2 regions of the Vibrio floridensis genome follow, and region 1 is predicted to be linked to the other one. Evidence: riboswitches for the same ligand, from Rfam matches in the RefSeq annotation. Region 1 holds a riboswitch; the other holds the start of a gene.
What was found. Region 1 has a riboswitch for lysine ahead of tet(35) (tetracycline efflux Na+/H+ antiporter family transporter Tet(35)). Riboswitches for the same ligand answer to the same signal wherever they lie in the genome.
Positions count from the first base shown of each region.

Region 2: another riboswitch for lysine. It lies ahead of lysC (lysine-sensitive aspartokinase 3); the one in region 1 lies ahead of tet(35) (tetracycline efflux Na+/H+ antiporter family transporter Tet(35)).

Region 1 covers NZ_JAKGCY010000004.1:165,429-168,855, forward strand. The annotation lists gene hisG (ATP phosphoribosyltransferase) at 1-264, opposite strand, end outside; His leader region at 308-444, opposite strand; gene tet(35) (tetracycline efflux Na+/H+ antiporter family transporter Tet(35)) at 625-2,226, opposite strand; lysine riboswitch at 2,335-2,514, opposite strand; gene LZU85_RS09010 (H-NS histone family protein) at 3,003-3,410, shown strand.
Region 2 covers NZ_JAKGCY010000013.1:37,591-41,017, forward strand. The annotation lists gene LZU85_RS16675 (phosphoadenylyl-sulfate reductase) at 1-22, shown strand, start outside; gene lysC (lysine-sensitive aspartokinase 3) at 135-1,484, opposite strand; lysine riboswitch at 1,605-1,783, opposite strand; gene LZU85_RS16685 (pyridoxal-phosphate-dependent aminotransferase family protein) at 1,999-3,120, shown strand; gene LZU85_RS16690 (PglL family O-oligosaccharyltransferase) at 3,185-3,427, opposite strand, start outside.

The sequences.
Region 1 (3,427 bases):
ATCACCAGTGGCTTTGCGCTCTAGACGCACTTCTTCCAACACGTTTTCACCGATAAAACCAAGGTCAACAACGCCATCCATGATCAGCCCTGGGATGTCATCATCACGAACTAATAACAGATCAATTGGCATATTTTCTGAGTGCACAACTAAACGCTCACCCATAATATTGAATTTAACGCCACACTTTTTTAAGAGCCCTTGGCACTCTTCACTCAGTCGGCCTTTTTTCTGAATTGCAATTCTTAAGCGTTGTGTTTGCATGACATTGTCCCTGTGCTTCAATTTGAAAATGATGAAAGTGAAAACTAAAAAACCCTCGAGAGATGTTGGTCTCCCGAGGGTTTAAAATCTGAATTTGATGATTTTCACCTCCGGGAGTTTCCTATCTCCCGGGTATGCGTACATCTCCCGAAAGACTAGACTGGGTGATGATGGTGATGAATGTTCATTACAAAATTACGCATACTTATATAGGCTCTTAGCTTGATTGCTTCGTTGATATCCACACTAACTAAGCTTCTCTTATTTTGCAACACTTTATTTTAAAAAATATCAATTTGTATAAGACAAATAAAAAGGGCAGCCGAAGCTACCCTTTCAAAGTTCATATAAATAAATAGGTTACGCTTGTTGGCAAGACTCAATCTTTGCTTTTGACAACCAAGAGAGGATTGCACAAACGATGATGAATGCCATGGTTGCAGCCGCCAGTGAGAACATAACGGAAGCGGTCATACCCAATACCACGAAACCAATACAAGAAACCAATGCCACTGCAAGTGCATAAGGCAACTGAGTCGCTACGTGGTCAATATGATGACAACGTGCGCCCGTTGAAGAAAGAATCGTCGTATCAGAAATCGGTGAACAGTGATCACCAAAAACAGAACCCGCTAATACTGCACTTAGCATAGGAAGCATAAGAGCGATATCTGTCGCACCCGCCATATCACCCGCGATAGGTAGCATAATCCCAAACGTGCCCCACGATGTTCCGGTAGAAAACGCCATCAAACCTGAAAGCAAGAATAAAATTACGGGTAACCAATGAGGGTTAATATTGCCTTGTGCCATAGAAGACAAGTAGCTACCTGTTTTCATGTCGCCAATAACCGAACCGATAGTCCAGGCGAAAATCAGAATAAGGATTGCACCAAACATCGATTTAGCACCGATCCATAAAGTACGAGCAATTTCTGCAACTGGAAGACCTTGTTTGAACACGGTGAACAAGGCCACAGCCAAACCAACCAGACCACCATAAATCAGCGATGTACCTACGTTGGTATTTTCGAATGCACCAAGCAAGTCGAACGCTTTACCATCGGCCGCAAGTGCTTGGCCACCGGTATAGAGCATTGAAGCGACCGTTGCAATAATCAAAGCAATGATCGGCATAACAAGATCGGTTACTTTACCTTTATCGCTTTCACGGATATCAAGCTCTTCGTCAATTTCATGCGCTTCTTTTAGGTCAGTATCAGCGTCATTGTCAAAGCCACGGCCTTGTGAGGCAGCAATTTCATGTTCACGCATTTTACCAATGTCTAAACCAAACCAAGCGACCGCAAACACCATTAACAAGGCGAAAATCGCGTAGAAGTTCATCGGTACTAAACGTAGATATGCGCCTAATGCGGAATATTCAGTGATGCCATGTGACACCAAAATACCGCCGATAATGGTCATGATGTACGCACCCCAACTCGATGCAGGCATCACCACACACATTGGTGCTGCTGTTGAGTCTAGAATATAAGCAAGTTTGGCGCGTGAAACATAAAAGCGGTCCGTTACTGGGCGAGAAATCGCACCTACAGCTAGGCTATTGAAATAGTCGTCTACAAAAATGAATACGCCTAAAAACGCTGCTAGTAATTTCGAACCTCGCTTACTTTTCACTCGAGTCTGTGCCCATTCAGCAAAAGCTCGAGTGCCTCCAGAAAGAGTCAGTAGAGCGGTGGTCATACCCAATAACAACAAGAAACCAACAATACTCATATTCCAAGTATTGATGCCACCATCTTCAATAAAAACAGCTGAAACTTTATCTGTAATATAAGCTGCCGCAGAGCCTACCGAATAATCATTCAGTAACACTGCACCTAGAAGAATACCGACACCAAGCGATACAAGCACTTTACGCGTTAAAATGGCTAGCGTCAGTGCCACTATCGGCGGCAAAAGTGAAATGGGAGATGTAGCAAAATCTATTAAATTCATGATCTTCAAAAACCAAAGTTTGGCTAGAGATCTACTGCAGACAAAGTATACGAACTTATTTCGATACTTATGTTGAACTAAGCGACAGGGAAGTGGACACTTCACCCAACCTACAGTAGCGCTCCATAGTTATAAGTTAAATACTATGGCAGTGTTGTTCCTTTCGGATGCAACCCCAGCAAGAAGCTTTGATATGCAACTCACTTCGGCAATGGACACCTTTCACTATTATTCATTGGCATCACCCCAATAATAGCTACTCTTTACCATTGCGCCTCTACGGCGATAACAAACTCTTAACCAATTGCTGTCCAAAAAAACAACAAATAATCTAAGTTATCGCATCAGGTATCGTCTATTGTACTCAGAGTGAACCTATTTGCAACAGATCTATCTTCTTACAACGAAATTTGACGCCACCTTTATGAGACCAGTTTTCTATGTATTTACTCCAACCATTTTCTAGTGGAAATACAATAACAGGCCTGATAACCAGACATGAATTCAACGAGCACACATACAAAATAGTTTATTTAAGTTTTATATATAAGATCAGTCTTTATCTTAGCTTACTTGATTGCGGGAAGTTTAACCTGAACAAACGCAAGACGTAACGAAACTACCTTTTTATAAACATTATTGCTATTTTTTCATTTTAATTATTGCTTATATCGTACATAACGTTAATATTAGTAATCTAAGAATTAATTAAGCTTGTGCAATCTAATTCTCGGTATAAATTAGACAATTGACTTAACAAATATATAGGAAAGGTTATGTCTGAACTCACTAAAACTCTGTTAAACATTCGCAGCCTGCGTGCTTTTTCCCGTGAACTGACTCTGGAACAACTAGAAGAAGCTCTAGATAAATTGACGACCGTTGTAGCAGAACGTCAAGAAGCAGAAGCGGAAGAGCGTGCAGCAAAAGCCGAGCAAGAAGCTAAACTAGCTGCGATTGCAGAACAAATTGCTAAAGACGGAATTGATCTTGAAGCACTTATCAGCGCACTTGCTGGTGAGACTAAAACAAAGAACAAAGGTAAACGAGCTCCTCGCCCAGCAAAATACAAATATGTTGACACAAATGGCGAAGAGAAAACTTGGACTGGCCAAGGTCGTACACCTTCTGCAATCCAAGCTCAATTAGATGCGGGTAAATCTCTAGAAGACTTCGAAATCTAATTGATTTTGAGATAGAG
Region 2 (3,427 bases), on a different contig from region 1:
ACAAGATGGCTCAGGTATTTAATGAGTGCTTGTGTTTGCTAGTGTCAGTGTGACTCATTGACTACATCAACATGAGAAAAATCCCTCGCAATGTCGAGGGATTTTTGTTCTTCGTGAGTCGTATGTCGTTGCGCTTATCGCTCAAAAAGATCTTGATGAAGTTTCTGGATTACGCTCTTCGAGTCGTGTGCATCGACTAAGAAGCAAAGGTTGTGATCACTTGCCCCGTAGCAGATCATTCGCAGGTTAAAGTCACCTAAGGTGCTGAACACTTCTTTTGCGTAGCCCTTGGTTTCCATATGGTTACCAATCAATGCCACTAAACACAGATTGTGTTCAACTTCGACCGTGCATAGCTCTTCCAGTTCTTTACGAGCGGCTTGTGGTAGCTCTGGTGCACCACCAGATGTGTCCGTTTTGTCTAGCGTGAGTGACACACTGATTTCCGATGTGGTGATCAAGTCGACCGAAATTTTGTGTTTCGCTAGAATTTCAAACACTTTGGCAAGAAATCCGTACGCGTGGAACATTTTCGCACTGCGTAACGTCACCATGGTTTGGTTGCAGCGCAGTGCCAATGCACGGAAAAGTGGTGAGCTTTGCGCTTCGTGGCGAATCCAAGTTCCACCTTTCTCTGGTTCTTTAGAAGAGCCAACAAAAACAGGTATATCGTGACGAAGCGCTGGCACTAGGGTCGATGGGTGGAGAATTTTAGCGCCAAAATTGGCCATTTCAGATGCTTCTGCAAAGCTGATTTCTGGAATTGGTGCCGCTTTCGCTGCAATACGTGGATCGGTGGTGTAGATCCCCGGGACGTCCGTCCATATTTCTAAGCCAGTGGCTTTGACGCCTTCGGCAATCAGAGCGGCACTATAGTCACTGCCACCGCGGCCTAACGTTGTGGTATTGCCTTCTTCATCAGAGCCGATAAATCCTTGTGTAACGACGACGTAGTCACTACAAAGTGGCAGCAGTTTCTCTTGCGCGAGTTGTGCAATCTTCGCTACATCGGGCTCTGCACGGCCAAAATTATCATCTGTGCGCAATACGTCACGGATATCAAAACGGATTGCATTGACGCCACGTTCACGCATCAGTTGCGCAAGAATGTGAGTTGACATCAGCTCACCACACGCGACTAAGTGATCGGTCAGTTTATTGCTGGCTTGGATTGAGGCGGCCTCGGCAAGGCTTGCGATGGTATCGAGAATGGCATAGACCTCTGTCGCGGCAGCGGTAGCATCGTTGAGTTCATTCAGGATCGCTTCATGAATCCCCGCGAGCTGAGCCAAAAGCTCAGCTCGGCGATCCTGTGATTGAACCCCATTGGCCAACTCAACCAACAAGTTCGTTACACCTGAACAGGCGCTGCTCACAACCAAACGCGTGTCTGGATTATTTTCAATAATGGCAGAGCAACGGCTCATTGCCTCAAAGTTTGCAACACTAGTTCCACCAAATTTTGCTACATTTAATGCGCTCACGGCATTTCTCCCACAACTTCCGAAAAATATTAACCGTTGGTAATCCAACATCCGATGTTTGTTTTGGTGAGGAAAGGGGCAGAGCAGTTTAGAGAGGTCAGTTTGAATAATCAGAAAATCCATCTCAGAAGCTCTTCATCAGGCTGAGCTGATGACAGTTGATGGGACTCAACCCAAGTCAACCGACAGATCAAATCCTGCAATTTTGATCTACCTCGGCACTACTCCCCCTGAATGTTCTGTGTTGGAGTTGCGGCTCCACAAAACATCTGCCTGGGCAGTGCTCCTCTTCTGCAAAAAGCTTAAACATTGAACGTTTTTCGCACCCCAATGTCAACGCTTAATTCGATCGTGATTGAAAGTTTTTATTAACAAATTTGTGACACTGGTTTGACCTCTAAGACTGTCGGCTAATTGCTGTCGTTGCTCGTTTGCTTTAGTGTGGAGAAACATAATTTGCATTAAAACGATTTCGCTGTCCGTTAACCTTTTTCACGCTTAGCAAGGAGCCGGTATGTCAATTCAAAGCTTTATTCCACCACGCCGTATATTAATGGGGCCAGGACCGTCTGATATTTCCCCGCAAGTATTACAAGCACTTAGCCGCCCAACCGTGGGGCACTTGGACCCGCTGTTTATTCAGATGATGGATGAGCTCAAACAACTGCTTAAATACGCCTTTCAAACTAAGAATGACTTTACCATTGCGGTCTCAGCGCCAGGCAGTGCGGGAATGGAAGCGTGCTTTGTGAACCTGATTGAACCGGGAGATAAAGTCATCGTCTGCCGCAATGGCGTGTTTGGTGAGCGCATGCGTGAAAATGTCATTCGCGCTGGTGGTGAGGCGATATTAGTGGATGATGAGTGGGGAACACCAGTCTCGATTGAGAAGGTCGAGCAGGCCTTAATGCAACATCCGGATACCAAAATTCTGGCTTTTGTTCATGCAGAAACATCGACAGGCGCAAGAAGTGATGCGGAGACACTGGGGAAATTAGCAAAACAATATGGAGTGCTGACGATTGTTGATACGGTCACTTCGCTGGGAGGTATTCCGCTTAAAGTCGATGAATGGCTACTGGATGCGGTTTATTCCGGTAGCCAAAAATGTCTGTCTTGTGTCCCGGGTCTTGCTCCTGTGACGTTTTCTTCTGCCGCCATTGAGAAAATTCAGTCACGTAAAACACCCGTGCAAAGCTGGTTCTTAGACCAAAGCTTAGTATTAGGTTATTGGAGTGGAGCAGGCAAGCGCAGTTATCATCATACCGCACCCGTCAACAGTTTGTATTCACTGCACGAAGCATTGTTGATGCTGAAAAATGAAGGCCTGGAGAACGCTTGGGCGCGGCACGAAAAGATGCACAACAAGCTGAAAGTGGGTCTCGAAAAATTGGGGTTCCAATTTGTGGTCGATGAAGAGTACCGTTTGCCTCAACTCAACGCGATCTATGTGCCTGAAGGTATCGATGAAGCGAAAGTGCGTAGCCATTTGCTTGAAACCTATAACTTGGAAATTGGCGCTGGTCTGGGAGCGTTAGCGGGTAAAGCGTGGCGTATAGGCTTGATGGGTTACGGTGCGAGAGAGGAAAATGTCGCGTTATGTTTAAGAGCGCTTGAAGAGTCGCTCACTCAATAATCTTTGGTCAGTTAACGATAAAAAAGCGAAGCTGGTGAGCTTCGCTTTTGTATTTCATTACAAACTACTGACTGGACGACACGGAGTGAGACAATGCCGCCGACGGTGGTTGATAGTGAATGTTGCTGAAGTCGTTTTTAGGGAAGAGGAATTCAGCTTCCGCCTTTACTTGTTCTGCCTTACTCAAATCGCCAAGCCCTTGGTAGGCTAAGATCAAATTGGAATAAAACGCTGGTCTTGGCTTGGTCTTAATAATGTCAAGGGACCAATCAATATAAGGTTGAATCAGCTTAGCATCTTGTGTTGC